Regions from separate parts of the Delftia sp. WY8 genome, predicted to be linked through region 1. Evidence: predicted binding sites of a transcription regulator. Region 1 holds the regulator's gene; the other holds the start of a gene.
The links. Region 1 encodes FNR, which switches genes on or off when oxygen is low (the NO sensors DNR and NnrR bind a similar motif). Its sites were predicted from a motif close to TTGATNNNNATCAA; they were not measured.
Positions count from the first base shown of each region.

Region 1 (15,454 bases):
TCAGGGCGCGCGCTTGCAGGGCGGGGGCCGTCATGCGCCCTCCCCGCCGCGCAGGGCGTGGCGGCGGTGCATGAGCCACAGCAGGTAGCTGCCGCCCAGCAAGGCCGTGAGCGCGCCCACGGGCAGCTCCTGCGGGGCGATGAGCCAGCGCGCCAGCAGGTCGGCGGCCAGCAGCAGCACGGCGCCCATGCCCGCGCTGAGCACCAGCAGCCAGCGGTGCATGGACCGCACCATGGAGCGCACCAGATGCGGCGCGGCCAGGCCGACGAAGGCGATGAGCCCGGTCTGCGCCACGGCCGTGCCCGTGGCCAGCGCCAGCAGCAAGATGAGCACCATGCGCAGCGGCGCCAGCGGCAGGCCCAGGCTGTGGGCCGTGGCCTCGCCCAGGGACAGGCCGTCGAGCACGCGGCCCAGGCACCAGGCGCCCATGGCGGTGGCCAGCAGCACGGCCAGCATCAGCGCGCAGGCGCCCCAGCCGATGAAGGAGGTGCTGCCCAGCATGAAGGCCTGCATGGCCTGCATGATGTCCGGGTTCATCAGCAGCACCAGCGATGCGGCCGCTCCCAGCACCACCCCCACCACCACACCGGCCAGCAGCAGGCGCATGGTGTTGTGCACGCCCTGGGCCAGCACCAGGGTCAGCAGCACGGCCAGGGCTGCGCCCGCAAAGGCCGCGCCCGTGACACCCAGGCGCGCCAGGCCCGCGAGTGCAAAGGGCGAGGCGCCCAGCGCCGCCATGCTCAGCGCCACGCCCAGCGAGGCGCCCGAGGCGCTGCCCAGCAGATAGGGATCGGCCAGCGGATTGCGGAACACGCCCTGGGCAATGGCCCCGGCCAGCCCCAGCAGGCCGCCGGCCAGCCAGGCGCCCGCCGTGCGCGGCAGCCGGATCTCGGTGACGATCTGCCAGGACAGCGGATCGCTGCGCGCGGCCCACACGCTTTCCCAGCCCGTGCTGCCCACGCCCGCACCCAGCAGCATGAGCAGGGCGCTCACGGCCAGCAGGGCCAGCGCCATCCAAGGCGCCGCCAGGCCGCTGTGGTGCCTGCGGGCCTGCCTCACCGTGCGGCCCTGTTCAGGCAGCGCGCCATCAGCGCGGCGCCCTCGGCCATGCGTGGTCCGGCGCGCACCAGCACGTCCAGCTCGGCCGGTTCAAAGCGGCAGACGCGCCCGGCCTGCATGGCGCGCATGCGGCCCCAGCCCGGATAGGGCTCGCCCGAAGTGCCCAGGCTGCGGTCGCCGCCCAGGATGAAGTCCGGGTCGGCGCGCACCACGAATTCAGGGTTGATGCGCGGGAACGGCCCCAGCTGCGCGCCCACGATGTTGCGCATGCCCAGGCGCGCCAGGGTCTCGCCGATGAACGAGGACTCGCCTGCGGCAAAGGGGCCGCGGTTGACCTCGAAATACACGGTCTGCCCGCGCAGCGCGGGGGCCATGCTGCGCTCCACCTTCTGCATGCGCGCCTCGATGGCGGCCCAGACCCGGTCGGCACCCTGCTCGGGCGGCAGGTCCAGCAACTGGCCCACGGTGCGCAGCACGGCCTGCGCATCGGCATGGGTGCGCGGCTCCAGCGCCACGACCTTGAGGCCCAAGGCCTGCAGCCGCGCCACCGAGCGCGATGCCATGGACACCAGCACCAGATCGGGCTTGAGCGCGACGATGGCCTCAATGTTGGGATCGATTCCGCCGCCCACCACAGGCAGGGTCTTCACATGGGCCGGCCAGTTCGAATAGCGGTCCACGCCGACCAGGCGCTGGCAGCCGCCCAGCGCGCACACGGTCTCGGTCAGCGAGGGCAGCAGGCTGACGATGCGCTGCGGCGGCGCGGGCAGCTCCACCTGGACACCCCGCCCGTCGGTGACCTGGATGGCCGCCCGCGCCGCAGGCTGGGCCAACGCCAGGCACAGGGCCAGGCCCGGCCCCGCGAAGGCAAGACGCCATGGCCTCACGGCTGCGGGCCCTTGAGCGCCAACGGCAGGCCGGCGCACATCAGCGTGACGGTTTCGCAGCTTTGCGCCGCGCGCTGGTTGAGCACGCCCAGCGCATCGACGAAGGCCCTCACCTGCGATCCCAGCGGGATCACGCCCAGGCCGATCTCGTTGCCGACCAGGATCACCGGACCGGGCGCGCCCTGCAAGGCGTCAAGAAAGGCCGCACATTGGCCCGACCATCCACGCGTCAGTTCCTCGGAAGGCTGGGCCGGCATCATCCAGTTGGTCAGCCACAGCGTCAGGCAGTCCACCACCAGCAGGCGCTGCGGCGTGCTGTGCCGCGCAAGCATGGCGGCCAGGTCCAGGGGCTCCTCAAGCGTGGCCATGCCGGGCACGCGCTCGGCGCGGTCGCGCCGGTGGCGGGCGATGCGCTCGCGCATTTCGTCGTCCCAGGGCTGGCCGGTGGCGATCAGCGCGGCCTCGCGGTCCGGTGCGCCATCGAGCCAGGCGCGCGCCAGCAATTCGGCGCGGCGCGACTTGCCGCTTTTCTGGCCGCCCACAATGAGCTGGCTGCGGGGAAGCGAAACGGTGGAGATGGGCTCGGTCATCACGCGGTCCCCGGATGAATGTCGGCGCCCAGCAGCGCGGCCACGGCACGCGGCTGCGAGGCAAACCAGGCATGGAAATAGCTGGCATGCACGCTGCCGTGGCGGTACAGCGCCTCGCCCCGGTCGGGATGGGCGTCCTGTCCCGGACGGCTGCTGCGCCCGGCCTCGGTCATGGAAGTCTCCAGCCGGCTGTAGTGAAAGGTGTGGCCGCGCAGCAGGCCCCAGGGCGTGGGCAGTTGCAGCATGCCCAGTCCCGCCAGGCGCGGCTGCATGCAGGCATGGCCGGGCAACAGGCCCCAGAGGTCCGTGGTCCGGCCCGCGGTGTCGGTCAGTCGCTCGCACAGCGCCAGCATACCGCCGCACTCAGCCCAGACCGGGCGGCCGGCAGCCACGTGGCCGGCGATGTCGCCGCGCAGCGCGGCATTGGCGGCCAGAGCATCCAGGTGCAGCTCGGGATAGCCGCCGGGCAGCCACAGCGCATCGCAATCCGGCAGGCGCTCGCCGGCCAGCGGCGAGAAAAACGCCAGCCGCGCGCCCATGGCACGCAGGCAGTCGAGGTTGGCCGCATAGATGAAGCTGAAGGCCGCATCGCGCGCCACGGCCACGGTGCGGCCCGCCAGCCAGGGCTGCACCTGCTCGGTGCGTTCGGCAGGCAGCTCAAAATCCACGGACCAGTCCTGCCAGCTGGCGCCCTGCCCCGGCCCGGCCTGCCAGGGCAACTGGCCCAGCGGCGTGGCCTGCAGCGCGTCGGCGGCCACGTCCAGGCGCACCAGCGCATCGTCCAGTTCATGTGCGGCGACCAGGCCCAGGTGTCTTTCGGGCAGCAGCGAGGCGGCGCCTTTGCCCTGCACGCGCGCCAGCGCGCCCAGCCACAGCGAGGGATCGCGCAGGCCGGCACGCAGCAGATCGGCATGGTGGGCGCTGCCCACGCGGTTGGCCAGCAGGCCGGCCCAGCGCAGGCCCGGCCGATAGTGCTGCAGGCCATGGGCCAGCGCGCCAAAGGTGCCGGCCATGCCCGAGGCGTCGATGACGGCCAGTACCGGCAGGCCCAGCCGCTCGGCCACATCGGCCGCGCAGGGCGTGCCGTCGAACAGCCCCATGACGCCTTCCACCAGGATGAGATCGGCCTCGCAGGCGGCTGCGTGCAGGCGTGCAAGCATGTCGGACTCGCCCGTCATCCACAGGTCTACGCTGTGCACGGGCGCGCCGCTGGCCAGTTCATGCCAGTGCGGATCCAGGAAGTCGGGGCCGCACTTGAACACGCGCACGCGCCGGCCCTGGCGCGCATGCAGCCGCGCCAGCGCAGCCGTCAGCGTGGTCTTGCCCTGGCCCGAAGCCGTGGAAGTGATCAGCAGCGCCGGGCAGCGTGCCCCGCCCTGGCCAAGGTCAATGTTCATGTGTTCGCTCCGCGCGGCGCATTGTAGTGCGCGCCCGCACCGCGGCCGCAACCAATGCTTACGCAATACATCCCGCCGAAGCAGACGAGTCCTACAGATGGCGCTACGATTTTGTGAGACAGTCTGGCGCTCGCTCTCCAATACCCGAGCAAGGCGCTGACGTCAAGCCGTGTACGCCTGCCTGTTACCAGGTTTCCTCGGATACTTCCACGGAATGTGCTCACTTCGTTCGCACGTCCTACAATCTCAGCGTCTATGACCTCCCAGACTTCCCTCGACCACATTGCAGAGCGCGTGGAGCGCCTGCTGGTTCGCCACGAGGAACTGCAACGCACCAATGCGCTGCTCGCCGAGCAGGTGGCGGCCCTGACCCAGGAGCGTGATTCGCTGCGCTCGCGGCTCAACGCCGCCCGGGCCCGCGTCGATGCCCTGATCGAGCGCCTGCCCTCCAACCAGGGGGCCTGACCCCTTCGCAACCGCCGACGCCCCGAACGCCCATGAAGCAGATCGAAGTGCAAATCCTGCAGCAAAGCTATGTGCTGACCTGCCCCGATGGCCAGGAAGAGCGTCTGCTCGAAGCCGTGCGCCGTGTGGACACGGCCATGACCCGCATCCGCGACAGCGGCAAGGTCCGCTCCCGCGAGCGCGTGGCCGTGCTGTCCGCGCTGAACATGGCCTTCGACGTGCTGGACCGCGAAGCCCAGGAAAGCGCCATGGCCACGGCCCAGGCCGAGATGCAGTCCCTGCATGACGAAGCCGCTTCCCAGCACAACGCCCCATCCCAGCCGCCCGAGCCCAGCCCCGAGGAGCTGGCCGAGCGTGCGCGCCAGCAGGCCCTTGCCGAGCAACTGGTGCTGCGCCTGGACCAGGCCCTGGAGGGCGATGCGCGGCTGATCTGAGCCTGGGCCGCCGCTGCCTTTCCTTGCCCCGCACGACAGCCTCTTCGGAGGCTGTTTTCATTGCATCGCCCATGTCAATGAAAAGCCCATGCCGTTCAAAGAACTTGATCGCGGGCCTGATCAACGGCCTTAGAATGGAGGCGTCTGCAAACCCGCCGGGCTTTATAGTTCCTTGGACCAATGCTCTATGAGCCCGGGCTTGGTACATTGCCATTCGAGCGTGATCGTCTCGCGTCAGATGAACCCAACGTCTGGCTGCCCTTGCCCCCCTGAACCCCGGTTCAGGATGACGGCCCGGTGGTCTTTGCAGACACCTGATTCCAACCCGGCGCACCTCCACGGTGCGCCGGGTTTTTTGTTGCCCGCCCCCTCACTACCGATCTGCCGCCGCATGCCTGATCTGCTGTTTCTCGAACTGGCCCTGCTGGGCCTGTGCTCCGGTTTCCTGGCCGGCCTGCTGGGAGTGGGCGGCGGCATGGTGCTTGTGCCGTTTCTGACCTACTTTCTCGACAAGCGCGGGGTCGGCCCGGACCTGTCCGTGAAGATGGCGATCGCCACGGCCATGGCCACCATCGTGTTCACCTCGATCTCCAGCCTGCGCGCCCACCACGGTCGCGGCGCCGTGCGCTGGGACATCGTGCGCAGCCTGGCGCCGGGCATCATCACGGGCGGTCTGCTGGCCAGCCTGGGAGTCTTCGCACTGCTGCGTGGCAAGTACCTGGCGCTGTTCTTTGGCGTGTTCATCGGCTACATGGCGCTGCGCATGCTGCGCAGCAACAGCCAGCCCACGGCCACGCGCGCCCTGCCGGGGCCGCTGGGGCTGTACGGCGCGGGTACGGGCCTGGGCTTCATCTCGGGGCTGGTGGGGGCAGGCGGGGCCTTCATCAGCGTGCCCTTCATGATGCGCTGCTCGGTGCCCATGCACATGGCCGTGGGCACCAGCGCGGCGCTGGGCTTTCCGATTGCCGTGGTGAATGCGGCAGGCCTGATCTTCACAGGCGCGGGTGACGCGGGGCGCCCCGAATACTCGCTGGGCTACCTGTGGCTGCCGGCCCTGCTGGCACTGGCCTGCTGCAGCGTGCTGACCGCACCGCTGGGCGCGCGGGCCGCGCACCGGCTGCCCGTGGCCCAGCTCAAGCGGATCTTCGCCACGCTGCTGTTCGGCCTGGCCGCCTACATGCTCTGGAAGGGCTTGAGCGCGGGCAGCTGAGCGCTTGCCACCTGGGCCATTCTCTGCCGGTAGGCGATGGCGCCAATGCCGGCGCGCTGGGCCTGCAGGCATTCGCCGAATTGCTCGCGCGGCAGGCCCGGCGCGCACAGAAAGCCCTGGAAATAGTGGCCCTGCATGCGGTGGATGGCCGTCAGCTGCTCGTGCGTTTCCACGCCCTCGGCCACGATCTCCACGCCCAGCGCCAGACCCAGGCTGATGATGGCGCCGACGATGGCCTGGTCGCCCTCGTCGCTGGGCAGGCCGCGCACGAAGCTCTGGTCGATCTTGATCTTGGAGATGGGCAGCTTCTTCAGATAGGCCAGGTTGGAGTAGCCGGTGCCGAAGTCGTCGATGACCATGCCCACGCCCAGATCGGCGATCTGGCATACGCGCAGCGCCATGTCCTGTGCATCCTGCAGCAGGATGCTTTCGGTCAGCTCCAGCTCCAGCAGATGGGGTTCCAGGCCGTAGCGGCGCAGCAGCTCGGTCACGCGCTCGACAAAGCCCGACTGGCGAAATTCCAGCGCCGAGACGTTGACCGACACCTTGATCGGCATGCCCTGCTTCTGCCAGCGCGCAGCCTCCTGCACCGCCTGCTCCATGACCCAGGCGCCCAGCGTGACGATGTAGCCCGACTCCTCGGCCAGCGGGATGAAGACACCGGGCGAGACCACGCCGAATTCGGGGTCGGTCCAGCGCAGCAGCGCCTCGGCCGCGACGATGCGGTCGCTGTCGATGTGCACCTGGGGCTGGAAGTACACGGCCATGCGGCCATGCTCCAGCGCCTGGCGCATGGCATGCTCCAGCTTCATGCGCGACAGCAGGCCCGCGCTCATTTGCGGCTGGTAGAAGCTGAAATGGCCCCGGCCCCGCTCCTTGACGCGGTACATGGCCGTGTCGGCCTGGCGGATCAGCTCGTCCAGCGTGAGGCCGTCGGCCGGGTACTGGGCCACGCCGATGCTGCACTGCACGGAAAAACCCAGGCCGTCGAGCAGGAAGGGCCGCTCCATCTCCTGCAGGATGCGCCTGGCCACCGCTGCAGCCAGCTCGGCGTTGCAGCCGTGCAGGTAGAGCACGAACTCGTCGCCGCCCAGGCGGCACAGGATGTCTACCGGCCGCATGCAGTCGCTCAGGCGCTGCGCGACCAGCTTGAGCACTCGGTCGCCGAACTGGTGGCCCAGCGAGTCGTTGATGATCTTGAAGCGGTCCAGGTCGATGAACAGGATGCTGAACACCGTGCCGCCTGCGCGTGCGGCCTCGATGGCCGCATCCACGCGCTCCGTGAGATTGAGCCGGTTGGGCAGGCCGGTGAGCGCGTCGCTGTAGGCCAGCTGTTCGATGCGCTGCTGTGCCACGCGCTGCTGGGTGAGGTCGCGCATGAAGCCGATGCTCTGCACCACGTCGCCCTGCGCATTGCGCAGCGGAACCCAGGACAGGCGCACGGCGCAGCGCGCACCGCCGGCCTGGCGCAGCCACAGGTCGCCCTCCCAGAAGCCGCCTTGATGCCACTGTATGCGGGCCAGGTCGCCCAGCGTGTCGGATGGGTCTTCGGCGGCTTCGAACAGCGATTCCACCGTGCGGCCCTGCACGGGCATGCCGCCCAGCAAGCGTTCGCAGGCCGGGTTGGTACGTGCCACGTCCATGTGGCCATCGGCGATGAAGATGCCGTCCAGGCTGGACTCGAAGACCCGCGCAGCCAGCTCCAGGCCCGCCTGGGTCTGGGCCTCGGCCGTGATGTCGCGGAAGGAGAAAATGCGCCCCATGGGCAGGCCCCGGCGCAGCTGGGGCACGGCGCGGCGCTCCAGGATGCGGCCGTCGCGCAGGTCCAGTACGTCGGACGCTTCCATCAGGGGCTGGGCCGACAGCAGCTTCAACTGCTGCGCGTAGGACTCGGCATCGCGCACCTGGCCGGCCAGGTGATCAAGGATGGCCGCGTCGTTGCGGCGCACCAGCAACGCCTCGGGAATTCCCCAGAGCGTGGCGAATCGGTGGTTGAAGGCGCGGATGCGGCCATCGGGATCGCACACCAGGATGGCGTCGGCCGCCGACTCCAGCGTGGCGCGCAACTCGCCCAGCAGGCTTTCGAATTCGGCCTCGTGCAGCGCCTGCTCGCGCCTGTCCAGCATGCTGACCAGGAGCACCTCGCCGTCGAGCGCGCGCACGCGCATCTCCACGGGCGCCAGCTGGCCGTCGGCACGGCGCACCTCGGAAATGAACTGGGCGCCGGCCTGCCAGTTGAAAGGGTCGCTCCAGAACGCCTGCTGCTGCGGCGTGGCGGCCAGCACCTGCACGGGCAATCCCACGGCGGCATCGGTCTCATAGCCGGTGACGGATTCGCTGGCGGCGTTGGCGCGCAGCACCTTCAGGCTGCGGGCATCGATCAGCCACAGCGCCTCCTGCAGTGCATCGAGCAGGCGGGGCCAGGCGCGGTTGAGCGCTTGCTTGTTCAAGACGCCACCTTCGGCGGATCCAATTCCACCGCCCGTTCAAAGTAATAGCAGACACGCCGGCGCGGCGACAGATAGTCCAGCGCGTCGCGCGGCAACTGCGCAGGAGCCACGCCCCGGCGTATGCCCAGCGCGGGAAACAGCTCCAGCGCCAGCACGGGCGCCTGGGCGGCCGGCACGCTGGCGTCATGGACCATCACCGAAGGCTTGAGCGGCCGTGATGCATTGACGGACATGACCATGGCATGGCGCCCATCGGTCAGCTCCACCACCGAGCCCGGCGGGAACACGCCCATCATGCGGATGAAGCCATTGAGCACGGGCGCGGCGAACTTGTCGCGCAGCCGGCTGAACAGCATGGACAGCGCCTCGTGCGGCGTGTGCGGCGTCTGCGCATCGCCGGGATTGCACAGGCGGTCATAGGTGTTGACCAGGGCCAGGATCTGGCCCGTGAGCTCCATGTCCTCGGCCACCAGGCTCAGCGGGAATCCCGTGCCGTCGGCCCATTCATGGTGCTGTGCGATGGCGGTGGTGACCTGGGCCGACAGGCCCATGCGCATGGCGATGGCGACCGATTCACCCACATGGCGCTCGTAGCGGTCGCGCAGCGCGTCGGGCACGGAAGACTCCAGGGCCAGGCCGTGCATGCCTTCGGCGCCGGCCACCGGCTTGCCGGCATCGTGCAGCAGCGCCGCCAGGCCCAGGTCGCGCAGCAGCGCAGCCTCCAGGCCCAGGGCGCGGCCCAGCAGCAGGCCGAGCACGGTCACGTTGACGGCATGCACGCTCTGGTTGCTGCCCACGCCATCGGACAGGAGGTGAATCGCCACGTCCTGCGGGCCGGCCAGTTCGGCCAGGCAGCCGTCGACCAGGGCTTCGGTGGGCATGCGCGCCTGCTCGGGCGCGCTGGCAAGGGTGGTTTCGATGGCCACATAGCCACGCTCCACCTTCTGAAAGCGCGCATTGCAGTCCTCCAGCCGGCCGCGCCAGTTGGGCACGGACAGCAGCAGCGGCGCTGCGGGTGAGGGTTCCTCGGCGGGCTCGGCTGCAGCGGCCGCCACAGCGGGCAGCGGCTGCGGCGGCGGAGTGCGCACCTCGGCCGGCCAGGCGTCGCTTTTGTGCGGAACGCAGCGCACCGCCTCCAGGCCCAGGGATTTCAGGGTCTGGATCTGTGCGCTGGAGGTGATCTTGAAGCTGCTGACCGGAAAGGGATGGTTCAGCCATCCAACATCGAGCTGGACAAACATGCCCGGACGGAGGTCTCGGATATCGATGAGGACGGAATGGTTCACGCGCGGCAACGGCCCCGAGGCTGAAGGAATCGGCAAATGTAAGCCGATGATTCGGGCATTATCTCCAGTTCTGAGGGCCTTGCAGGCAATCCGCGACCCTCAGGACCAAGTCTGTCCCCCGCTGTTGTTCATCGGCACCAGAGACTGGGCTTGTAGATCAGGTCCATCCACAGCGCCCACACGGCCACGCCCACCAGCATCAGGCCGGCCAGCCGCGTGCCCCATTCGGCACGCAGGCCGTTCAGGCGCTGGCGGCCCAGCCGCCACAGCCAGGGGCCGGCCACCAGCCACAGCCCGCTGCCCACGCCAAAGGCCGCCATGGCCGATGCGCCCTGCAAGGGGCCACCGCTGAGCGCGGCGACCAGCACGGCCGAATACAGCAGTCCGCAGGGCATAAGCGCCCAGGCATAGCCCGCCGCCAGCGTGCCGCCAGGGGCGGACACCCAGGGCTGCACGCGCCGCCAGGCGGCGCGGCCCGCAGACTCCAGCCAGGCGGGCTGGCGGGCCTGCACCATCATGGCCAGGCCCCAGGCCATCACGGCGACATGGGTCAGCGTCCAGAACGGCTGCAGCGCCGTGGTCTGGCTGGTGAGCCAGGACAGGCTTTCCATGGCCAGCGCCGAGGCAGCGCCCAGGCTGGCATAGCCGGCCAGCCGCCCGCCATGGAACAGCGCCGTGCGCAGCCACAGCCGGCTTTGCAGTCCATGGACGGCGACCACCTGCCCACCACCCTGTACCGTGCCCTGCCCCGCCCCGCCCGTGACCACGCCGCAGGGCGCGGCGCACATGGCAAGGCAATGGGGCCCGCCGACGAGCCCCATGATCAAAGCGGTCCAGAGCAGCGACAACAGCATGGGGCCTAGATGATCCTCGAAAACCGCGCCCGGTTTTTGTCGGCCTGCAGATATCGGTCAAACAGCATGGCCACGCCACGCACGAAGTACCAGCCCATGGGCGTGACCTGGAATCCCTCGTCGCTGATCTGCACCAGCCCCTTGGCCTGCAGGTCCTGAAGCGCCGCCAGCTCGGGGGCGAAGTACTCGCGAAAGCCCAGCAGCCAGGCCTGCTCCATGGGCTCGAACAGCACGGCGCCCTGGCACATGATGGCCATGATGACGGCGCGCCGCACCAGATCATCGCGCGACAGTGCCAGGCCGCGCACCACGGGCAGGTGGCCGGCGTCGATGGCGTCGTAGTACTCCTCCAGCGTCTTGGCGTTCTGGCTGTAGCTGGCCCCCACCTTGCCGATGGCCGACACGCCCAGCGCAATCAGGTCGCAGTCGGGCTGGGTGCTGTAGCCCTGGAAGTTGCGATGCAGCCGGCCCTGGCGCTTGGCCACGGCCAGCGCGTCCTCGGGCAAGGCGAAGTGGTCCATGCCGACGTAGACATAGCCGCCGTCCATGAAGGCCGCGATGGAGCGCGAGAGCATGGCCAGCTTGTCGGCGCCCTGGGGCAGGTCCTCGGCCGCGATGCGCCGCTGCGGCTTGAAGCGCTCGGGCAGGTGGGCATAGGCATAGAGCGCGATACGGTCGGGCCGCAGCGCATTGACCTGGGCCAGCGTGCGCTCGAAGGACTCGGGCGTCTGCTTGGGCAGGCCGTAGATCAGGTCCACGTTGATGGAGGCAAAGCCCAGCTGCCGTGCCGCTGCCACCAGCGCGAACACCTGCTCGGCCGGCTGCACGCGGTGCACGGCGATCTGCACCTGTTCGTCGAAGTCCTGCACGCCGAAGCTCAGGCGGTTGAAGCCCAGCTCCTTGAGCACGGCCAGGCGTTCGACGCTGACGGTGCGCGGATCGACCTCGATGGAGTATTCGCCGCCCGGCTCCAGCTTGAAATGCTCGCGCAGCAGGGCCATCAGCGTGCGCAGCTCATCGTCCGAGAAGAAGGTGGGCGTGCCGCCGCCCAGGTGCAACTGGCTGACGGCCTGGCCCTTGCCGCAATGGGCCGTGTGCAAGGCCATCTCGCGCGCCAGGTAGTCCAGGTAGACGGCAGCGCGATCGTGGTGGCGCGTCACGATCTTGTTGCAGGCGCAGTAGTAGCACAGCGACTCGCAGAACGGCACATGCACATACAGCGACAAAGGCATGGCTCGCGCTGCGGTACTCGATTTGCGGTGTTCAAGTGCCAGGATATAGTCTTCAGCACCGAAAGCCTCCACGAAACGATCGGCCGTGGGGAACGAGGTGTATCGGGGCCCCGGTACGTCGAAGCGACGCAGCAGCTCTGGGGTGACAGCGGTCATGGGTTTTTTCCTCTAATGTCGTCCACTGTGCCGCAGCCCATTGGCCGCGTCCTTGACTCATATCAAGAGTTGTTCGCGGCAGTGCTGCGACAATTTGATCCAACTCATCGCCATCCACGAGGTCACCGCCGGCGCACTGCTGCGCCGCTGATGTTTACTCCATGAACCTTCAGACCATCAAAGCATCCTGTTCCAATTGCAACCTGCGCGAGCTGTGCATGCCCATGGGCCTGGATGCCGAGCAGATGCAGCGCATCGACGACATCGTGGCCACGCGCCGCAAGGTCAAGCGCGGCGGCCTGCTGTTTCGCAACGGTGAGTCCTTCACCTCGCTGTACGCCATCCGCACGGGCTTCTTCAAGACCTGCGTGGCCACCGAGGACGGGCGCGACCAGGTCACGGGCTTTCAGATGGCCGGCGAGATCATCGGCCTGGATGGCATCGTCAACGACCACCACACCTGCGATGCGGTCGCGCTGGAAGACGCCGAGGTCTGCGTCATGCCCTTCGACAAGCTGGAGGACCTGTCGCGCGAGGTCACGGCCCTGCAAAACCATGTGCACAAGGTCATGAGCCGCGAGATCGTGCGCGAGCACGGCGTGATGCTGCTGCTGGGCAGCATGCGTGCCGAGGAGCGCCTGGCCGCCTTCGTGCTCAACCTGGTGCAGCGCCTGCACGCCCGGGGCTTTTCCAAGTCGGAACTGGTGCTGCGCATGACGCGCGAGGAAATCGGCAGCTACCTGGGCCTGAAGCTGGAGACGGTGAGCCGCACCTTCTCGAAGTTTGCCGAAGAAAACATCATCGAGGTGCGCCAGCGCCATCTGCGCATCCTGGACACGGACGCGCTCAAGCGCATCGTCAACAGCCAGCAGTGCCAGTGAGGCCGCAAGGCCCCGCCCCCCGGCAATGAACAAGGCCCGCGATCGCGGGCCTTGTTCATTGCCATTGCAGTGCACGCAGGTTCAATCGCGCCCCAGGCCCTGCATGGCCAGATTTGGGTCCGGCTCGGAGACCACGCCGTCGTTGAGATCGTGCGTGGAGCGTCCCAGCATGGTGGTCATGAGGCTGGACAGCATGGTCACGCCCCAGAAGGCGAAGAAGGCCAGCGTGTAGATTCCCTGCCGCGACCAGCCCAGGTCGCCGAGCCAGTGCAGCTCCAGCGGGTCCACGAAGGCGAATACCAGCATCTCCATCACGGCGGCGGCCAGAAAGGCCGGCCAGGCAATCCACATCCAGCGTTGGGCCAACATCAGCGATCTCCTTGAGCTGTCGAGGGGTGGCTTTCATTGTGCGCGCCGCCCGCGCACCGTGCCAAGCCCTGCGCACCCTGCACTGCCTGTAGGAAACCCTTGGCCCTCGCGCATGCTGGAGATGCCATCCACCATGCAAAAAGGCCGCGACTGCGGCCTTGTGCACGGCATTTTCCTGCGTTCAGCGGTCCGTGGGATGGTCCTGCGCGGGCGTGGCCGCGTGGTTGCGGCCGGTGACCGCGGGCGCCAGGCTCTTGGGCACTTCGCGCACGCCATCGGCACGCTCGTTGATGGTGATGCCATTGCGGTAATAGTCAGGATCGATCACGGGATCGGCGCCATTGATCGCAATGACGGCCGTGACCACGCCAGCCACCACGACGGCGGCCGGGCCGGCCACCACGAGCCAGACATGGGCGAACTTCCACCAGGGCTTGCCGGCGTCCGGATGCGAAGGGGCCGTGGCGGGCGCGGAGACTGCGGGACTGGAAGACATGGATAACCTCTTTCTTTCAAACAGCCGGCGCAGCCTGGGCGGCGCCGGCCAGACATATCACCGGGGCACCAGGAAGACGGCCTTTTCGGACGCGCGTCCCGCGCCTGAATGCACGGCATCGATATCGAAGAATACGGTGTGCGAGCCCGGCTCGGCGGAACCGTAGGGAATCTGCAGCCGCGCCGCAATGCCGCGCGTCTCGGCAGGGCCGACCTCTACCTCCTGCTCGGACGCCAGCTCCAGCCCGTCGAGGCCATGGGCGCTGATGCGGTAGCGCTGGGCCTGCTCGGTGGCATTCATGATCTGCAGGCGGTAGACATTTTCCAGCTTGCCGCCCGCGACGATGCGCGACAGCGATGCCCGGTCGCGTATCACGTCGACCTTGACCGACTGGCGCAGCGCCAGGCTCACGATCATGGCCATGCTCAGGCCGATCAGCACGGCCGAGTAGACCAGTACGCGCGGACGGAAGATGCGGCGCAGCACCTGGGCCCGCCGCCACATGCCGGCCATGGCGTTCTGCGTGGTCAGCCGGATGAGGCCGCGCGGATACTCCATCTTGTCCATGATGGAATTGCAGGCGTCTATGCACAGACCGCAGCCTATGCATTCGTACTGCAGGCCGTTGCGGATGTCGATGCCCACGGGGCAGACCTGCACGCACATCTTGCAGTCGATGCAGTCGCCCAGGCCCTGGGCCTTGTAGTCAACCTTCTTGGTGCGCGGCGCGCGCGGCTCGCCCCGGCCCGTGTCGTAGCTGACGATCATGGTGTCGCGGTCGAACATGGCGCTCTGAAAGCGCGCATAGGGGCACATGTACTTGCAGACCTGCTCGCGCATGTAGCCGGCGTTGCCATAGGTGGCGAAGCCGTAGAACAGCACCCAGAAGACCTGCCAGCTGCCCTGCAGCGCCAGCAGCTCGCCGCCCAGCTCGCGGATGGGCACGAAGTAGCCCACGAAGGTGAAGCCGGTCCACAGGGCAATGGCAATCCACAGCAACTGCTTGAGCGACTTCTTCCAGAGCTTTTCAAAAGTCCAGCCGTTCTTGTCCAGGCGCATGCGCGCGCTGCGGTCGCCCTCGACCTTGCGCTCCACCCACATGAAGATTTCGGTGTAGACCGTCTGCGGGCAGGAAAAGCCGCACCACAGGCGACCGGCCACGGCCGTGAACAGGAACAGCGCCAGCGCCGAGATGATCAGCAGGCCCGCCAGGTAGATGAAATCCTGCGGGTACAGCACCAGCCCGAACAGGTAAAAGCGCCGCGCACCCAGGTCGAACAGCACCATCTGGCGCTGCCCCCATTCCAGCCAGGGCAGGCCATAGAAAACCAGTTGGGTGAGAAACACCAGAGCCCATCGCCAGCGTGCGAAGACACCGCTGATGGAGCGCGGGTAGACCTTCTTCTCGGACTCGAACATCGACACCAGCTGGCCCGGGTCCGGGTCGGCAGGCGTGATCGGAATGACTTTGCGGGGAGGCTTCCCGGCATCATCCCCGTTCTCGGGCTTCATGGTGGGTTCCTTGGTTTTTTGGAATATCTGAAAACTCAAAAGGCAAAAAGGCGGCGCCGCAGCGCCGCCCCCTGTCCTTATTGACGGACTGCGCCGTCTTTGTGCGACATGCCCCAGACATAGGAGGCAAGCACCGCGATCTGCGCCTCGGTCAGCTTGTCCTTCTGGGCAGGCAT
Region 1 is NZ_CP049795.1:1,069,086-1,084,539, forward strand. Features, by position in the region: gene G4D77_RS04780 (ABC transporter ATP-binding protein) at 1-34, opposite strand, end outside; gene G4D77_RS04785 (FecCD family ABC transporter permease) at 31-1,014, opposite strand; gene G4D77_RS04790 (ABC transporter substrate-binding protein) at 1,056-1,946, opposite strand; gene G4D77_RS04795 (bifunctional adenosylcobinamide kinase/adenosylcobinamide-phosphate guanylyltransferase) at 1,943-2,536, opposite strand; gene G4D77_RS04800 (cobyrinic acid a,c-diamide synthase CobB) at 2,536-3,933, opposite strand; gene G4D77_RS04805 (hypothetical protein) at 4,189-4,398, shown strand; gene G4D77_RS04810 (cell division protein ZapA) at 4,431-4,832, shown strand; gene G4D77_RS04815 (sulfite exporter TauE/SafE family protein) at 5,224-6,042, shown strand; gene G4D77_RS04820 (bifunctional diguanylate cyclase/phosphodiesterase) at 6,006-8,492, opposite strand; gene G4D77_RS04825 (cyclic di-GMP phosphodiesterase) at 8,489-9,733, opposite strand; gene G4D77_RS04830 (sulfite exporter TauE/SafE family protein) at 9,907-10,632, opposite strand; gene hemN (oxygen-independent coproporphyrinogen III oxidase) at 10,638-12,020, opposite strand; gene fnr (fumarate/nitrate reduction transcriptional regulator Fnr) at 12,182-12,901, shown strand; gene G4D77_RS04845 (hypothetical protein) at 12,983-13,270, opposite strand; gene G4D77_RS04850 (FixH family protein) at 13,452-13,766, opposite strand; gene ccoG (cytochrome c oxidase accessory protein CcoG) at 13,824-15,278, opposite strand; gene ccoP (cytochrome-c oxidase, cbb3-type subunit III) at 15,356-15,454, opposite strand, start outside.

Region 2 (15,454 bases), 980 kb from region 1:
TTGTGGATGGTGATGAAGGCGGTGGTGGAGGGATCGACGGCGGCCAGTTCCTCGAAGACCATGGTGGCGTCCAGGCGCGGCAGCTGCAGGCCGCCTGCGTTCTCGGGCGCGTACAGGCCGCAAAAGCCCAGTTCGCCCGCCTTGGCGATGGCCTCGCGCGGGAAGATGGATTCACGGTCCCAGTGCGCGGCATGGGGCGCGAGTTCGGCCTGGGCAAAGGCGCGGGCCGATTCGGCAAAGGCGCGCTGGTCGTCGTTGAGTTCGAAGTCCATGGCTGGCTTGTCTCCTGCGTTGGGCTCTGGGGCCCTTGTTGTTCTGGGGGGGCTGTCGGTGGCTGTGGGGGGCGTGCGGCGGTCAGTGCTGCAGCCAACGCTCCAGCGCCTGCATGCGCTCCTGTGTCGCGGCCGTGAGGCATTCGTGGTACAGGCGCGGGCCTTCAGGCTGGGTTTCGCTGTCGCGCGTGGCGGCCTTGCAGCGTGCCGTGCGGCCCTTGATCCAGCCGTTCTGGTCGTGGCGCAGGCCCGTGCGCTTGCCCTGGGGCAGTTGCTGCATGACGTCCAGGTAGCGGATGTTGAGCGCGGTGTCGGCCTCCTGGAAGGCCTGGACCGCGCAGGCATTGCGGCTGGCGGCGGCGGTGGAGGCCGGGTCGCAGGCTGCACCGGCCTGCGCGTGAAGGGTCAGGGGCAGGGTGGCCAGGGCGGTCAGCAAGGCGGCACCCAGGCCCCGGGAGAGGGAGGCGGTCATTGGAAAACGCATGCCGCCATCATCCCAGAGCCGGGGCCTGCCCCGGATCAGTCCAGGCCCGCCCACCCGTGCATCAGCGCAGGCTGATGGTGGTGTTCACGCCCTGGCTGGTGGTGCTGTCGTCGAACCAGCGCGCCGTGACGGTCTTGGTCTGCGTGTAGAACAGCACGACCTGCTTGCCGTAGGGGCCCAGGTCGCCCAGCTTGGAGGCGCGGCTGCCCGTGAAGGAGAACAGAGGAACCGGCACGGGAATCGGCACGTTGATGCCGACCTGGCCCACGTCGATGTCTTCCTGGAACTTGCGCGCCGCAGCGCCCGACTGCGTGAAGATGGCCGTGCCGTTGCCGTTGGGGTTGGCGTTGATGAACTCGATGGCCTCGTCCAGGCTGTCGGCAGCCGCCAGGCACAGCACGGGGCCGAAGATTTCCTGGTCATACACGCTCATGCCGGGCTTGACGCCGCTGAACACGGTGGGGCCGACGAAGTTGCCCTTGTCGTAGCCTGCCACCTGGGGCTTGCGGCCGTCCAGTTCCAGCTTGGCGCCGTCGGCCAGGCCGCGTTCGATCAGGCTTTCCACACGCGACAGCGCCGCGCAGGACACCAGCGGGCCCACGTCGGTGCCGGGCTCGGTGCCGCCGCTGACCTTGAGGGTCTTGGACTTTTCCACCAGCTCGGGAATCCACTTCTGCGCATCGCCCACCAGCACGGCCACCGACAGCGCCATGCAGCGCTGGCCTGCCGCACCGAAAGCTGCGCCCAGCAGGGCGTTGAGCGTTTGCTCCTTGTTGGCGTCAGGCATGACGATGGCGTGGTTCTTGGCGCCCATCATGCATTGCACGCGCTTGCCGGCCAGGCTGGCGCGGTTGTAGACATGGGTGCCGACCTTGGTGGAGCCCACGAAGCTGATGGCCTTGATGTCGGGGTGGTCGCAGATGGCGTTGACCACGTCCTCGCCGCCGTGCACCACGTTGAGCACGCCGGGCGGAATGCCGGCTTCCAGGGCCAGCTCGCACAGGCGCATGGTGACCATGGGGTCCTGCTCGGAGGGCTTGAGCACGAAGGTGTTGCCCGTGGCAATGGCCATGGGGAACATCCACAGCGGAATCATGGCCGGGAAGTTGAAGGGGGTGATGCCCGCGCACACGCCCAGGGGCTGCAGCACGGAATAGGTGTCCACGCCGTTGGCCACGTTGTTGGCCAGCTCGCCCAGCTGCAGCGAGCCGATGTTGGCCGCATGCTCCACCACTTCCAGGCCGCGGAAGACATCGCCCTCCGCGTCAGGCAGGGTCTTGCCCTGTTCAGCCGTGAGCAGGGCGGCCAGCTCCTTCATGTTCTCGCGGATCAGCTGCTGCAGCTTCAGGAAGATGCGGGCGCGCTGGCCGATGGGCGTCTTGCGCCAGGTCTTGAAGGCTTCCTTGGCATTGGCGACGGCGGCGTTGACCTCGTCGGGCGTGGCAAAGGGCACGCGGGCCAGCACTTCCTGCGTGGCCGGGTTGACCACATCGCGCCATTGGGTGCTTTGGGATTCGACCAGCTTGCCGTTGATCAGCAGCTTGACCGTGGGCGCCAAAACCTTGGCGGACGTGGATGCATTCATGGCTTGTCTCCTGTTGCGGTGGTGTCGGCCCGGCATGCCGTGCGCCGGGCGTTCATTGCATGGTAGCTGTGCGGTTTTTCGCAAGCAATGGAGATGTTTGCAGTATGCATGTGCGTTTTTGCACATCGGCATGCCAAGTCGGCCACGCCAAAAAACATGGCCTGCGGTGTTCGCAGGCCATGCGGGTTCAGGGCTTGAAGGCTCAGTCCGTACCGGTGGCCGGCAGGCGGTCGTCTGCAGCGGGACTGGAGTGGTGTACGGCGCGGGCGGCGGGCTTGTGCAGCGGCTCCAGCTTCACGCGGGCGCTGGCACCCAGGCCGGACTCCAGCTTGGTCAGCAGGCGCAAAAGCTCCTGCAGTTCCTCGTCTTCCAGCGGAGAGACCAGGCGGTGATAGGCCTGGTCCACCAGCGGCACGCTGGCGGCCAGCAGGGCCCGGCCCTTTTCGGTGAGCGTGAGCTGGTGCTGGCGGCGGTCACGCGTGCTCAGCGCGCGGTGCACGTACTCGCGCTCTTCCAGCCCGCGCACCAGGCGCAGCGTGGTCACCTTGTCGAAGCCCATGGCGCGCGCCAGGGAGCTTTGGTCGGAGCCGGGGGAGGCGTCGATTAGCACCAGGGCGCCGTACTGGGGCGGCGTCAGTCCCAGGGGGCGGCATTGCTCTTCAAAAATGCCGACCGAAATCTGGTGGGCGCGCCGCAGCAAAAAGCCAGGGCGCTGATATAGCGGCAGTGGTGCAGGCGTCATCGTGTCCATATGCGTCTAGTATTCTTGCAGAGATGTCCAGTATTCATTCGATTTCCACCAATTGTGCCCATTCTGGTGCATGATTACCATGCGTTTGCATGCTAACTACAAAAGAGGTCTACATGCGAAATTTTGTTGGCAGACGGCAATTTTTGAAGACAAGCGGATTGGGAGTATTGGGTTTACCCGTAGCAGGCGCCATCGCCAGCACCGAGAGTGTGCCTCTGAAATTGATTGTGCCTTTCACTCCGGGGACTGGAATCGACACGATTGCGCGAACGATCGGGCCTTTGCTGGCCAAGCGCCAGGGCCGGCCCGTGGTGGTGGAGAACAAGCCGGGCGCCTCTGGAAATATCGGAACCGAGGCCGTTGTGCGCTCGCCCGCCAATGGCCAGACGCTTTTGGTGACAGTGAATACCCTGGTGATGAACGCATCGCTGTATCCCAAATTGCCATTCAATCCGCTGACGGACCTCGAGCCTGTAACGTTGACCAGCTGGGGACAGCTGATTTTGGTGACGCCCACGGCCTCCGCCTATCAGACGGCGGCCGATCTGGTGAAGGCCGCCAAGGCCTCGCCGGGTCGCATCAATTACGCATCGCCGGGAGTGGGCACTCCGCACCATATGGCGATGGAGCTTTTCAAGAGCACGGCGGGCGTATCGATCACGCACATCCCTTATCGCGGAACAGGCCCGGCGCTGACGGACCTGCTGGGCGGCCAGGTGGAATGCATGTTCCTGCCCATTCATGTGGCATTGACGCATGTGAAGGCCGGCAAGCTGCGCGCGCTGGGCATTGGCAGCCAGCGGCGCCACCCGCTGCTGCCCGATGTGCCCACGCTCAAGGAGGCCAAGGCGGGCGATGTGAACGTGGATATGTGGTACGGCGTGTTTGCGCCGGCCGGCATGCCGGCGGACCAGGTCGATGCCCTCAATCGCGAGATCCGCGCGATTTTGGCGTCGGAGGAAGTCCGGCATGCCTTCGCGCCCCAGGGCATGGATCCGGCCGGCAGCACGCCGGCCGAGTTCAAGGCCCTGGTGCAAAAGGACGCCCGGCGCTGGGCCGATCTGGTCAAGGCGCGGGGGATTACCGCCGAGTAGGCGGGGCGGGCGCCAACAGCGCCCCTGGAGAAAGCATGGAGAGTCAGCGGATGAAAGTAGCGATCGTGGGGGGCGGCATCGGAGGCCTGTGCCTGGCATTGGCCCTACATCAAAGAGGCATTGCCTGCGAAGTCTTCGAGGCCGTGCCCGAGGTCCGCGAGATCGGCGCGGGCATTACCCTGCTGCCGCATGCCATGCGCGAACTCAGCGACCTGGGCCTGCAGCCGCAGCTGGAGGCGCTGGCGATCGAGAACCTGGAGAGCGTGTTCTTCAACCGCTACGGCCAGTTCGTCTACCGCGAGCCGCGCGGCCGCCATGCCGGCTATGAGCTGCCGGAGCTGGGCATCCACCGTGGCCGCCTGCACCGCGTTCTCTTCGAGGCTGCCGTGCAGCGCCTGGGCCCGGGCGCAGTGCACACGGGCCACCGCTGCGTGCGTGTGGACCAGTCGGCCCATGGCGCCACCGTGCATTTCGCGCCGGATGCCCAGGGCCATGTGCCGCCGTCGGCCACGGCCGACATCGTCGTGGCCTGCGATGGCGTCAACTCCGCCGTGCGGCGCCAGTTCTATCCGCAGGAGGAGCTGGCCTTCGGCGGCATCAACACCTGGCGCGGCGTCTCGCGCTTCAAGCCCATCCTCACGGGCAAGAGCTATCTGCGCATCGGCTCGGTCGATACCGGCAAGATGGTGATCTATCCCATCGAGGACAACGTCGATGGCCAGGGCATGCAGCGCATCAACTGGGTGGCCGAGATCCGCGACCCGCAGATGCGCATGAACGACTGGAATCGCGCCGGGCGCATGGAGGATGTGCTGGAGATTTTCGGCGGCTGGACCTTCGACTGGCTGGATGTGCCGGCCCTGATCCGCTCGGCCGAGACCATCTTCGAGTACCCCATGGTGGACAAGGACCCCGTGGACCAGTGGAGCTTCGGCCGCGTGACCCTGCTGGGCGATGCCGCCCACCCCATGTATCCGCGCGGCTCCAACGGCTCTGCCCAGGCCATGCGCGATGCGCGCGTGCTGGCCGACCTGCTGGCCGCCGATCCGCAGGGCGACCCGCTGGCGCTGCTGGCCGCCTATGAGGCCAGCCGCCTGCCCGCCACCAGCCAGGTGGTGCTGACCAACCGCTCCACGCCGCCCGACTTCATCATCATGAAGGCCGACGAGCTCAGCGGCGGCCAGCCCTTCGGCCATATCGACGAGCTGATCAGCCAGGACGAGCTGCGCGCCATTGCCCGCCATTACGAGCAGGTGGCGGGGTTTGCGAATCCGCAGTCGCAAGGGTGAAGTGGTTGGGCAATGAGCTGGCTTGGCAGGTATTCAGTATTGCATCCCGACTCTTTTTGGGTCCCTGCCCGGCGGTCGTTTTTCGAGGCCGGGTTTCGGCCCGGCGGCCGACCTCCTTTCTTGTCGCGCGACAAGAAAGGAGGCAAAGAAACGCGCCCAAATGCCCGCGTCCCCTTCGCTTCGCTAAGGGGCGACCTGCGTCGTGGCGGTCGCGGGGTTCGCCGTGAAACTCACTTCGCGCTGCGCGCTACGTTCAGACAATCACGGCCAGTCAGTTGACGAAGCAGTCCTGTCCTTCGGCAGGACTGCAACCCCGCAACCGCCACGACGCAGGCACGGGCATATGGGGAGGAGGGGCCGGGGTACGGGGGCGACAGGGCGCTACGCCCCGTTGCCTTGTCTATTCGGTGCTCTCAATCCAGGCTGATATTCGCCTTCTGGATCAGCAGCTTGTACTGGTCCGCCTTGGTCCTGGCGAATTTCTCCATCTCCGGCACTTCCCAGGTGATGGGCTGGAAGGCGAAGGTGGCGAATTTCTCGCGCACCTGCGGGTCCTGCAGCACAGCGACCACGTCGGCGTGGATCTTGTCGCGCAGGACGGTGTCCACGCCCTTGGGTGCCAGCAGGGAGACGAAGGAGTTCACGATCAGTTCGGCGGGGCCGCCCGATTCGGCCACGGTGGGCACGTCGGGCACCTGGGCGATGCGCTGGGGCGCGGCCACGGCCAGGTAGCGGATCTTGCCGGATTTGTAGATGCCCTGGCTGGAGGGGAGGCTGGCAAAGCTCCAGGCCGGATCGCCATTGGCCACCGAGGTGTAGAGCTGGCTGACCTCGCGGTAGGGCACATGGGTCATCTTGCTGCCGGTCAGGAAGTCCAGCCATTCACCGCCCAGATGGCCGGGGCTGCCCACGCCCCAGGAGCCGTAGCTGACCTTGCCGGGCTCGGACTTGGCCGCCTTGATCAGGTCGCCCATGCTCTTCCACTGCGAGTTCGTGGGCACAGCCACGAAGAAGGGCGTGAGGAACAGCGGCGCCACCGGGTCGAAGTGCTGCAGCGGATGGAAGTTGCGCTGCTTGTATAGGTAGGGCAGGGCGGAGACATGTTCGCTGTCGAGCTGCAGCAGGGTGTAGCCGTCGGGCTTGGCGCGGCGTGCGGCTTCGATGGCGACAAAGCCGCCGCCGCCTGGGCGGTTGTCCACGGTCACGCCCTGCTTCCAGCGCGCGGCCAGTTTTTCGCCCACGATGCGCAGCACGGCGTCAGGGCCGCTGCCCACGGCAAAGGCCGTGATCACGGTGACGGGGCGCGTGGGAAAGCTGGCGGCGCTGCTGGAGCCTGCCTGCGCCCAGGCGCAATGCAGCGGGGCGATGGAGGCCAGCAGCAGGGCTGCGCCTGCAAGGGCCTTGCGGCGGGAGGGGGTTGTGCCGAGGCGGCTGGATGGGGATGCTTTCACAGTCTGTCTCCTGTTGGATCTGCTTTTTTCACTGCTTGCAATGCCCCGGTCCTTCTGGCGAGGATTCGGGGCGGGTTAGGGCTGCCGGCAAAGGTGCGGCGGGGTTCAGGCGAGGTTCAGCCGGCGTCAGGCTGGGCCAGGGGCGCGGCCTGTGCAAAGGCGGGCAGGGCCGCGCAGGCCCTGTCCACAGCGCTGATCAGCGGCCAGCGGTTCAGGTCCACGCCAAAGCGGCGTGCGCTTTCGATCTGGGGCACCAGGTAGACATCGGCCAGCGTGGGTGCGTGGCCGAAGCAGAAGTCGCCGCGCCGCGTGTCGCGGGCCAGCAGGGCTTCGATGGCGTCGAAGCCGTCGGCAATCCAGGTGGCGCACCAGGCATTGATGGCGGCTTCGTCCGCACCGAACTGGCGACGCAGGGTCTGCAGGATGCGGCGGTTGTTGATGGGATGCACGTCGCAGCCCACGATGGCGGCCAGCGCGCGCACCTGGGCGCGGTCCTCGGGGTCGGCGGGCAGCAGCGGCGGCTCGGGGTGGCGCTCTTCCAGCCATTCGATGATGGCCGGCGACTGGATCAGCGTGCGGCCATCGTCCAGCGTCAGCGCCGGCACCAGGCCCTGCGGGTTGACCTGCTTGAACGGCGCCTGGGCCTGCTCGTCCACGCGCAGGTCCACGGGGAAGTAGTCAGCGCGCAGGCCCTTGAGGTGGAGCGCGATGCGCAGGCGGTGCGAGGTGCCGCTGCGGAAAAAGCTGTAGAGCTTCATGGTGGTGGTCTCCCCGGTCTTATTCAGGCTGGCCCACGGTGAGCGCGATCTCGCCCACGCCCTGCACATGGCCGGTGATGCGGTCGCCCGGCAGCACGGCACCCACGCCTTCGGGCGTGCCCGTGTAGATGAGGTCGCCGGGCTGCAGGTGATAGAACAGCGAGAGGTCGGCAATGATTTCGCGGATGTTCCAGATCAGCTTGTCCACGTCGGACTGCTGCCTGGTCTCGCCATTGACGGCCAGTGCAATGGCGCCGGATTCGATCACCTGGCCCGGCATGGGCACGATCTCGCTGGCCACCGAGGACTGCTCCACATCCTTGCCCAGGTCCCAGGGCCGGCCCTTGTCGCGCGCCACCAGCTGCAGGTCGCGGCGCGTCATGTCCAGGCCGCAGGCGTAGCCGTAGATGTGTTCATGCGCCTGGTCCGCCGCAATGCGAAAGCCCGCCTTGCCGATGGCCACCACCAGCTCCATCTCGAAGTGGTAGTTGTTCGTCTCGGGCGGGTAGGCCACGGTGGCACCCGATTCGGTCAGCGTGGACGGCGCCTTGGTGAAGTAGAAGGGGCGCTCCACGCCCTTGTCCACCGGGCGGCCCATCTCGACGGCATGGGCGTGGTAGTTGCGGCCCACGAAGAACAGGCGGTTCACAGGCAGGCGCTGCGTGCTGCCGCGCACGGGCAGGGATTGGACGGGGGGCGGGGTCCAGAGGTATTGGGGGGCGGTCATGGTATTGGCGATGGGGGAGTAAAGAGACATCGGAGGATTCAAGGCCGGACTTCGTAGAGGCCCAGCTTTCGGTGCAAAGGAGCCTCGTCGGCCAGGAAGAGGAAGGCGGGCTCGCTGGCGCTGGCATTGGCCAGCGTGGCCGGCGCCCAGCCGGGCACGCAGCAGGTGTCGGCCGGGGCCAGGTCGAAATGGCGGTCCACGGCGGCCACGCTGGCGCCGCCCTCGATGACATGGAACACGCAGGCCGGCGAGCGGGCGGGCAGCTGCAGCGTCTGGCCCGGGCGCAGCATCAGCGCGTAGAAGCCCAGGATGTTTTCGCAGTCGGCCCCGGTTTCGGGGTTGGTGTAGGCCAGCTGCACGCAGTCCAGATCGGGGCGGTCGGCGGCCAGCTCCAGCAGCGCGGCACGCGCATCCTTCCATGGGTAGCGCAGCATGGGGTAGGCCTTGGCGCTGCGGGCGAACACCTGCGTGGGTGCCAGGCCGCCGCGCGCATACGCCCGGTCGCCACGGCCGGGCAGGGTGGGCTGGCGCGGGCCGTCCACGTGGTAGGTGACTTCCAGGTAGTAGGCCAGGGGCAGGTCCAGCACATCGAGCCAGACCACGGGCTCGTCGCCGTCATGGCCATGCTCGTGCCACAGGCCCGTGGGCGTGAGGATCAGGTCGCCGCGCTCCATGGGGCATTTCTCGCCGTCGACCAGGCTCCAGGCGCCCTGGCCTTCCACCACCATGCGCACGGCATTGGGCGTGTGGCGGTGCGAGGGCGCCCACTCGCCGGGCAGCAGCAGCTGCATGCCCAGGTAGATGGAGGAGCTGGCCTGCATCTTCTCCAGCCCATGGCCGGGGTTGGCCAGCACCAGCACGCGGCGCTCGGCCTTTTCGATGGGCGTCAGCTCGCCCGCCTGCATCAGCAGCGGACGGATGGCCTGGTAGGGCCAGGCAATCGGCTGGGTGCGCGGGCGCGGCGTGTGCGGCGGCATCACGTTGCGCAGGCTGGGCCACAGCGGCACCAGGTTGTTGCGCGCGAGTTCGTCGCGGTAGTCCTGGGGCAGGTCTTCCAGGCGGCCAAGTTCTTGCATGGCGGTCTCCTTGTGTTCAGTCTTCGGCGAGGCAGGTTTCGGCCTTCCAGCCGTACAGCCATTCCATGGCGTCGTAGAAACGCTGGGGCGTGCGGCCCTTCCAGAGGTCGTTGCGCACCAGGCGCTCCACGCCGCTGGCGTGGAAGATGCGGCCCATCTCGCGCGCGGACAGCACCACGCGCGCCGTGCGGGCGATGCGCGAGCGCTCGTACAGCCGCAGCGCCTGCGGCCAGTCGTTGCCGCAGCGCTTGAGCGCCTGGCCCAGCGTCACCGCGTCTTCCAGCGCCATGCAGGCGCCCTGGGCGATGTATTGCAGCGTGGGGTGTGCGGCATCGCCCAGCAGCGTGGCGCGGCCGAAGCTCCACTGGCCAATGGGCTCGCGGTCGGCCGTGGCCCAGCGCTTCCAGCTTTTGGGCAGGTCTATGAGCTGGCGGGCGCGCGGGCAGCAGTCGCTGTAGTAGCTTTGCACCTCTTGGCGGCTGCCTTCGCGCACGCCCCATTCCTCCTGCTCGCGGCTGTGGAAGGTGACGACCACGTTGTACTGCTCGCCGCCACGCAGCGGGTAGTGCACCAGGTGGTAGTTGGGGCCGACCCAGATGCTGGCCGCGTTCCAGCGCAGGTCTTCGGGGAAGTCGTTCTTCTCCACCACGGCGCGGTACACCACGTGGCCGGAGACACGCGCCGCATCGCCCACGTACTGCTGGCGCACCACGGACTTCACGCCATCGGCGCCGATCAGGGCCTGGCCCACATGGACCTGGCCGTGCTGGTCGCGCACGGTGACGGTGTCACCCTCCTGCTGCACGGCTTCGATGCGCGTGCCCGTCAGCGTCTCGATTTGACCGTGGGTGCGCGCGCCTTCGAGCAGCGAGGTGTGGATGTCGGCGCGGTGGATCACCGCATACGGGTTGCCGAAGCGGGCGCGAAACGCCTCGCCCGTGGGAATGCGGCCGACCAGCCGCTCATCGAGCGCGTCGTGCATCACCATCTCGTCGGTATAGACCGCGCGGCCACGGGCCAGCTCGCCAATGCCCAGCGCGTCGAAGGCCGCGAATGCGTTGGGCCCCAGTTGTATGCCGGCGCCGATCTCGCCCAGCTGCGGCGCCTGCTCCAGCACCTTGACGGCGAATCCCTGGCGCGCCAGGGCCAGCGCGGCCGCCACGCCGCCAATGCCGCCGCCTGCCACAAGAACGGGCAGCGCCCGGGAAGAAATGCTGGTGCTCATGGATGTCCTGTGCTTCGTGGTGCGTGTCGCTCGCCTGGGGGTCAGATGCGTCGCGACTAATTAAACAGTATGCTGACGATGAGTGTAGTGTTGATTTGCATCAGGCCAGCCTGGGGTTTCCCTGGATGCAGGCCAAACGGTGGTGGACAGCATGTCCGGGTGAATCACCTGTCCGCCAGCCAACGCCAACGGAGGGCGCGGTTCATGCGAACATCTGCGCTTGCCCGCAGGGACCCGGAAAAGAGCGCAATGGCCATGGACTACCAACCCGCAGAACTAGAAAACTACCCCGGCTACCACATCCGCCGCCTGCAGCAGATCGCGGTAGCCGTCTTCATGGAAGAGACCCAGGAATTCGGCGTGACCCCCGTGCAGTACGCGGCGCTGTCTGCCGTGCTGCGCCAGCCCGGCGTGGACCAGCGCACGCTGGCGCGGATGATCGGTTTCGACACCTCCACCATTGGCAGCGTCATCGACCGGCTGGAGGCGCGCGGCCTCATGGTGCGCAACACCAGCCCGGCCGACCGGCGCGTGCGCCTGCTGTCGGTCACCGCGGAAGGCGCTGCGCTGCTGGCCGCTGCCGAGCCCTCGGTGCTGCGGGCCCAGCAGCGCATGCTGGAGCCGCTGCCGCAGGAGCAGCGGGGCCTGTTCATGGAAATGATGGCCGTCCTGGTGCGGCAAAACGACGAGCTGGCGCGTGCGCCCAGCACGCTGGCCGCGCGCCGCGCCGCTGCCGACTGAGGCGACCTCGACCCATGGACTGGGACCATCTGAGATTCTTTGGCGAGCTGGCACGCAGCGGCAGCATGGCCGCCGCCGCGCGCCAACTGGGCGTGGAGCACACCACGGTGTCGCGCCGCATCCAGGCTCTGGAAAAGCAGCTGGGGGCCGTGCTCTTCGAGCGCGAAGCGGGCCAATGGCGGCCCACGGAGGCCGGCCGACAGTTGCTGGGCGTGGCAGACGCCATGCAGCGCGCCGCCGCCGGGCTGGAGCGCATGCCGCTGGCGGCCGAATCCGCCAGCCAGGGCCCGTCCGGCCTGGTGCGCGTGGGCGCCACCGAGGGTTTCGGCACCCAGCTGCTGGCCCCGCAGCTGGCCGCGCTGACGCAGCGCCATCCGCTGCTGAGCATCGACCTGCTGGCCCTGCCGCGCCTGCTGCACCTGTCGCGGCGCGAGGCGGACATCGTCATCTCGCTGGAGCGCCCCACGCGCGGCTCGGCCGTGGTCACCAAGCTCACGGACTACCGGCTGTTCCTCTACGGCCAGCGCGAATACCTTGCGCGCCGTCCGCTGGTGGCGCGCACCGAGGACCTGCGCCACCACAGCTTCATCCACTATGTGGACGACCTGCTGTTCACGCGCGAGCTGCAGCTGCTGTCCACCCTGTTCCAGCCCGAGCGTTTTGCCTTTCGCAGCACCAGCATCACCGCCCAGTACGAAGCCGTGCGCGCCGGCGCCGGCCTGGCCGTGCTGCCCGCCTTCATCGCCGACCGCGACCCCGTGCTCAGCCGCGTGCTGCCCGCCGAGGCCTGCTTCACCCGCACCTTCTGGATGAGCATGCCCTCGGATGCCCGGCAGGTTCAGCGCATCGAGGCGGTCTGGGGGTTTCTGAGGGAGGCTGTGCAGGGCATGGGCGGCTTGCTGAAGCCCAGAGCCTGAGGGCCTGCGGCGGTCAGGCCCCTGCCGCTATACTGCCCGCCCCGAATCTCGTCATCCGACAGCAGGATCCCTGGCATGCGCCTGAAAGCCCTTTTGCGTCCACTGGTGTACCTGAGCCTGGCGGGGCTGGCCGCTTGCGGCAGCAACCCGCCCAGCCCCTCGGCGGCCACGCCCGAGTCCACGCCCACCGTGCCGGGCACACCCGTGGCCCCCATCAGGATCGGTCTGGCCCTGGGCGGCGGGGCCGTGAAGGGCTTTGCCCATATCGGCGTCATCAAGATGCTGGAAGCCAATGGCCTTGCGCCTGCGGTGGTGTCCGGCACCAGCGCGGGCAGCGTGGTGGGGGCGCTGTATGCGGGCGGCATGAACGCCTTCGAGCTGCAGGAAAAGGCCGTGGCGCTGGATGAGACCAAAATCCGCGACCTGCAGCTGTCCTCGGGCGGCCTGCTGGTGGGCCAGAAGCTGGAAGACTATGTGAACGAACAGGTGGGCCGCAAGCCGCTCGAGCAACTGGCCAAGCCCTTCGTGGCCGTGTCCACGCGGCTGGAAGACGGCGAGCGCACCGTGTTCGCGCGCGGCAATACGGGGCAGGCGGTGCGTGCCTCCAGCAGCATTCCGGGTGTGTTCCAGCCCGTGGCCATCGGCAAGTTCCACTTCGTCGATGGCGGCATCACCAGCCCCGTGCCCGTGGACGCCGCGCGCCAGCTGGGCGCCGATCTGGTGATTGCTGTGGACATCTCCAACAAGGCCCGTGGCAAGGCGCCCGAGAACATGCTGGGCGCCCTGGGCCAGTCCATTGCCATCATGGGCCAGAAGCTGGGCCAGGCCGAGCTGGCCCGCGCCGACATCACCATCCGCCCCAAGGTGCTGGACATCGGCCCGGCCGACTTCACCCAGCGCGCCAGCGCCATTCTTGAAGGCGAAAAGGCTGCCGTGGCCGCCATGCCCCAGATCCGCGAGCGCATCGCCCAGTTGCAGGCCGAGCGCGCCAAGGCCGCGAAGCTGGCGCAGCAAAAGGCGGCCGAAGCCCAGCACCAGGCCTGCCTGGACCAGCGCTCGCGCGTGCAGAAGCTGGCGGAGATGGCGGGGATGGATGGCGCCTGCGCCAACCCCAACCTCAACGCCAACCCCTGATCCACCACGGCTGCGCGCGGGCTATCCGTACACCGGATAGCGGGCGCAAAGCCCCGTCACCTGCTCCCTGACCTGCGCCGCCACCTTGGCAAAGCGGGCGCCTTCCTGCGCGTCCAGCGCATCGAGCACATCGCACAGCCAGCCGGCCAACTGCTTGCACTGCGCCTCGCCGAAGCCGCGCGTGGTGACGGCGGGCGTGCCTATGCGCAGGCCCGAGGTCACGAAGGGCGAGCGCGGGTCGTTGGGCACGGTGTTCTTGTTGGTGGTGATGTGCGCCTCGCTGAGCGCGGCGTCGGCGTCCTTGCCGGTGTAGCTGCGGTCGGACAGGTCGATCAGCATCAGGTGGTTGTCCGTGCCGCCCGAGACGATGCGGTAGCCGCGCTGCTGGATCACGGCGGCCATGGCGCGGGCGTTGGCCAGCACCTGGCGCTGATAGGCCTTGAACCCGGGCTGCAGCGCCTCCTTGAAGGCGACGGCCTTGGCGGCGATCACATGCATCAGCGGCCCACCCTGCACGCCGGGGAACACGGCCGAGCTCAGGCGGCGGTTGAAGGTTTCGTCCTGTCCCTTGGACAGGATCAGGCCGCCGCGCGGGCCGCGCAGCGTCTTGTGCGTGGTGCTGGTGACCACATGCGCGTGGGGCAGTGGGCTGGGGTATTCGCCCGCAGCCACCAGGCCTGCGACATGGGCCATGTCCACCCAGAACACGGCACCCACCTTGTCGGCAATGGCGCGCATGCGGGCCCAGTCCTTGTGGCGCGAGTAGGCAGAGAAGCCGCCGATGAGCATGCGGGGCCGGTGCTCCAGGGCGATGCGCTCCATCTCGTCGTAGTCGATCAGGCCCGTGGCGGGGTCCAGGCCGTAGGGGACGATGCGGTAGTGGCGGCCCGAGAAGTTGGACGGGTTGCCATGCGTCAGGTGGCCGCCCTGGGCCAGGTTCATGCCCATGACGGTGTCGCCGGGCTGGGCCAGCGCCAGGAACACGGCGGCATTGGCCTGGGCGCCGGCATGGGGCTGCACGTTGGCGTAGTCGCAGTCGAACAGCGCCATGGCGCGTTCCACGGCCAGGCGCTCGGCCACGTCCACGTTCTCGCAGCCGCTGTAGTAGCGCTTGCCGGGGTAGCCCTCGGCGTACTTGTTGGTGAAGACCGAGTTCTGCACCGCCATCACCATCGGGCTGGCGTAGTTTTCGGAGGCGATGAGTTCCACATGGTCTTCCTGGCGGCGTTTCTCGCTCTGGATGGCCTTGGCCAGCTGCAGGTCGAAGTCGGCCAGGGTCAGGGATGCGTCGTACATGGGTGAATGGTTCCTGTATTGGGGCAAGGGCTGTAGGGAGCGATGGTCATGCAGCCGCCAGCTGGCCTGCGGCGGGTGCGCCTGCCTGCGCGGCGCTGGCCGACTCCAGCAGGCAGGCCAGGCGGGCGACGATGTCGTCGATCTGGCGCTCGTCGCAGATCAGCGGCGGCAGCAGGCGGATGGTGGATTCGCGCGTCACCGTGATCAGCAGGCGCTGCTGGGCCAGCGCGCGGCCCACCAGGTCCTGGCAGTTGCGGTTCAGCTCGATGCCCACCATCAGGCCCTGGCCGCGCACGGCCAGCACGTCGGGGTGGCCGTGCAGCGCCTGCTGCAGGCCGTTGAGCAGGCGCCGGCCCAGTTGCCTGGCGCGGCCGGGGATGTCCTCGGTCTCCATGATGTCCAGCACCGTGCAGCCCACGCGGCAGGCCAGCGGGTTGCCGCCAAAGGTGGAGCCATGCTGGCCGGGCGAGATCAGGTCGGCCGCAGGCCCGCGTGCCAGGCAGGCGCCGATCGGAATGCCGTTGCCCAGGGCCTTGGCCAGGGTCATCACATCGGGGGCGATGCCCGCGTGCTGGTGGCCGAACCAGGCGCCGGTGCGTCCCAGGCCGGTCTGGATCTCGTCGAGCATCAGCAGCCAGCCATGCCGGTCGCACA
Region 2 is NZ_CP049795.1:86,062-101,515, reverse strand. Features, by position in the region: gene G4D77_RS00410 (acyl-CoA dehydrogenase family protein) at 1-272, opposite strand, end outside; gene G4D77_RS00405 (lysozyme inhibitor LprI family protein) at 355-756, opposite strand; gene G4D77_RS00400 (CoA-acylating methylmalonate-semialdehyde dehydrogenase) at 818-2,341, opposite strand; gene G4D77_RS00395 (MarR family winged helix-turn-helix transcriptional regulator) at 2,544-3,092, opposite strand; gene G4D77_RS00390 (tripartite tricarboxylate transporter substrate binding protein) at 3,206-4,186, shown strand; gene G4D77_RS00385 (flavin-dependent oxidoreductase) at 4,237-5,475, shown strand; gene G4D77_RS00380 (Bug family tripartite tricarboxylate transporter substrate binding protein) at 5,889-6,926, opposite strand; gene maiA (maleylacetoacetate isomerase) at 7,043-7,684, opposite strand; gene G4D77_RS00370 (fumarylacetoacetate hydrolase family protein) at 7,704-8,411, opposite strand; gene G4D77_RS00365 (cupin domain-containing protein) at 8,450-9,487, opposite strand; gene G4D77_RS00360 (3-hydroxybenzoate 6-monooxygenase) at 9,504-10,712, opposite strand; gene G4D77_RS00355 (MarR family winged helix-turn-helix transcriptional regulator) at 10,917-11,453, shown strand; gene G4D77_RS00350 (LysR family transcriptional regulator) at 11,468-12,370, shown strand; gene G4D77_RS00345 (patatin-like phospholipase family protein) at 12,446-13,504, shown strand; gene glyA (serine hydroxymethyltransferase) at 13,526-14,800, opposite strand; gene G4D77_RS00335 (aspartate aminotransferase family protein) at 14,847-15,454, opposite strand, start outside.
Region 2: a site for FNR is predicted at 10,803-10,816, ahead of G4D77_RS00360 (3-hydroxybenzoate 6-monooxygenase). Genes of this name have one in related genera too.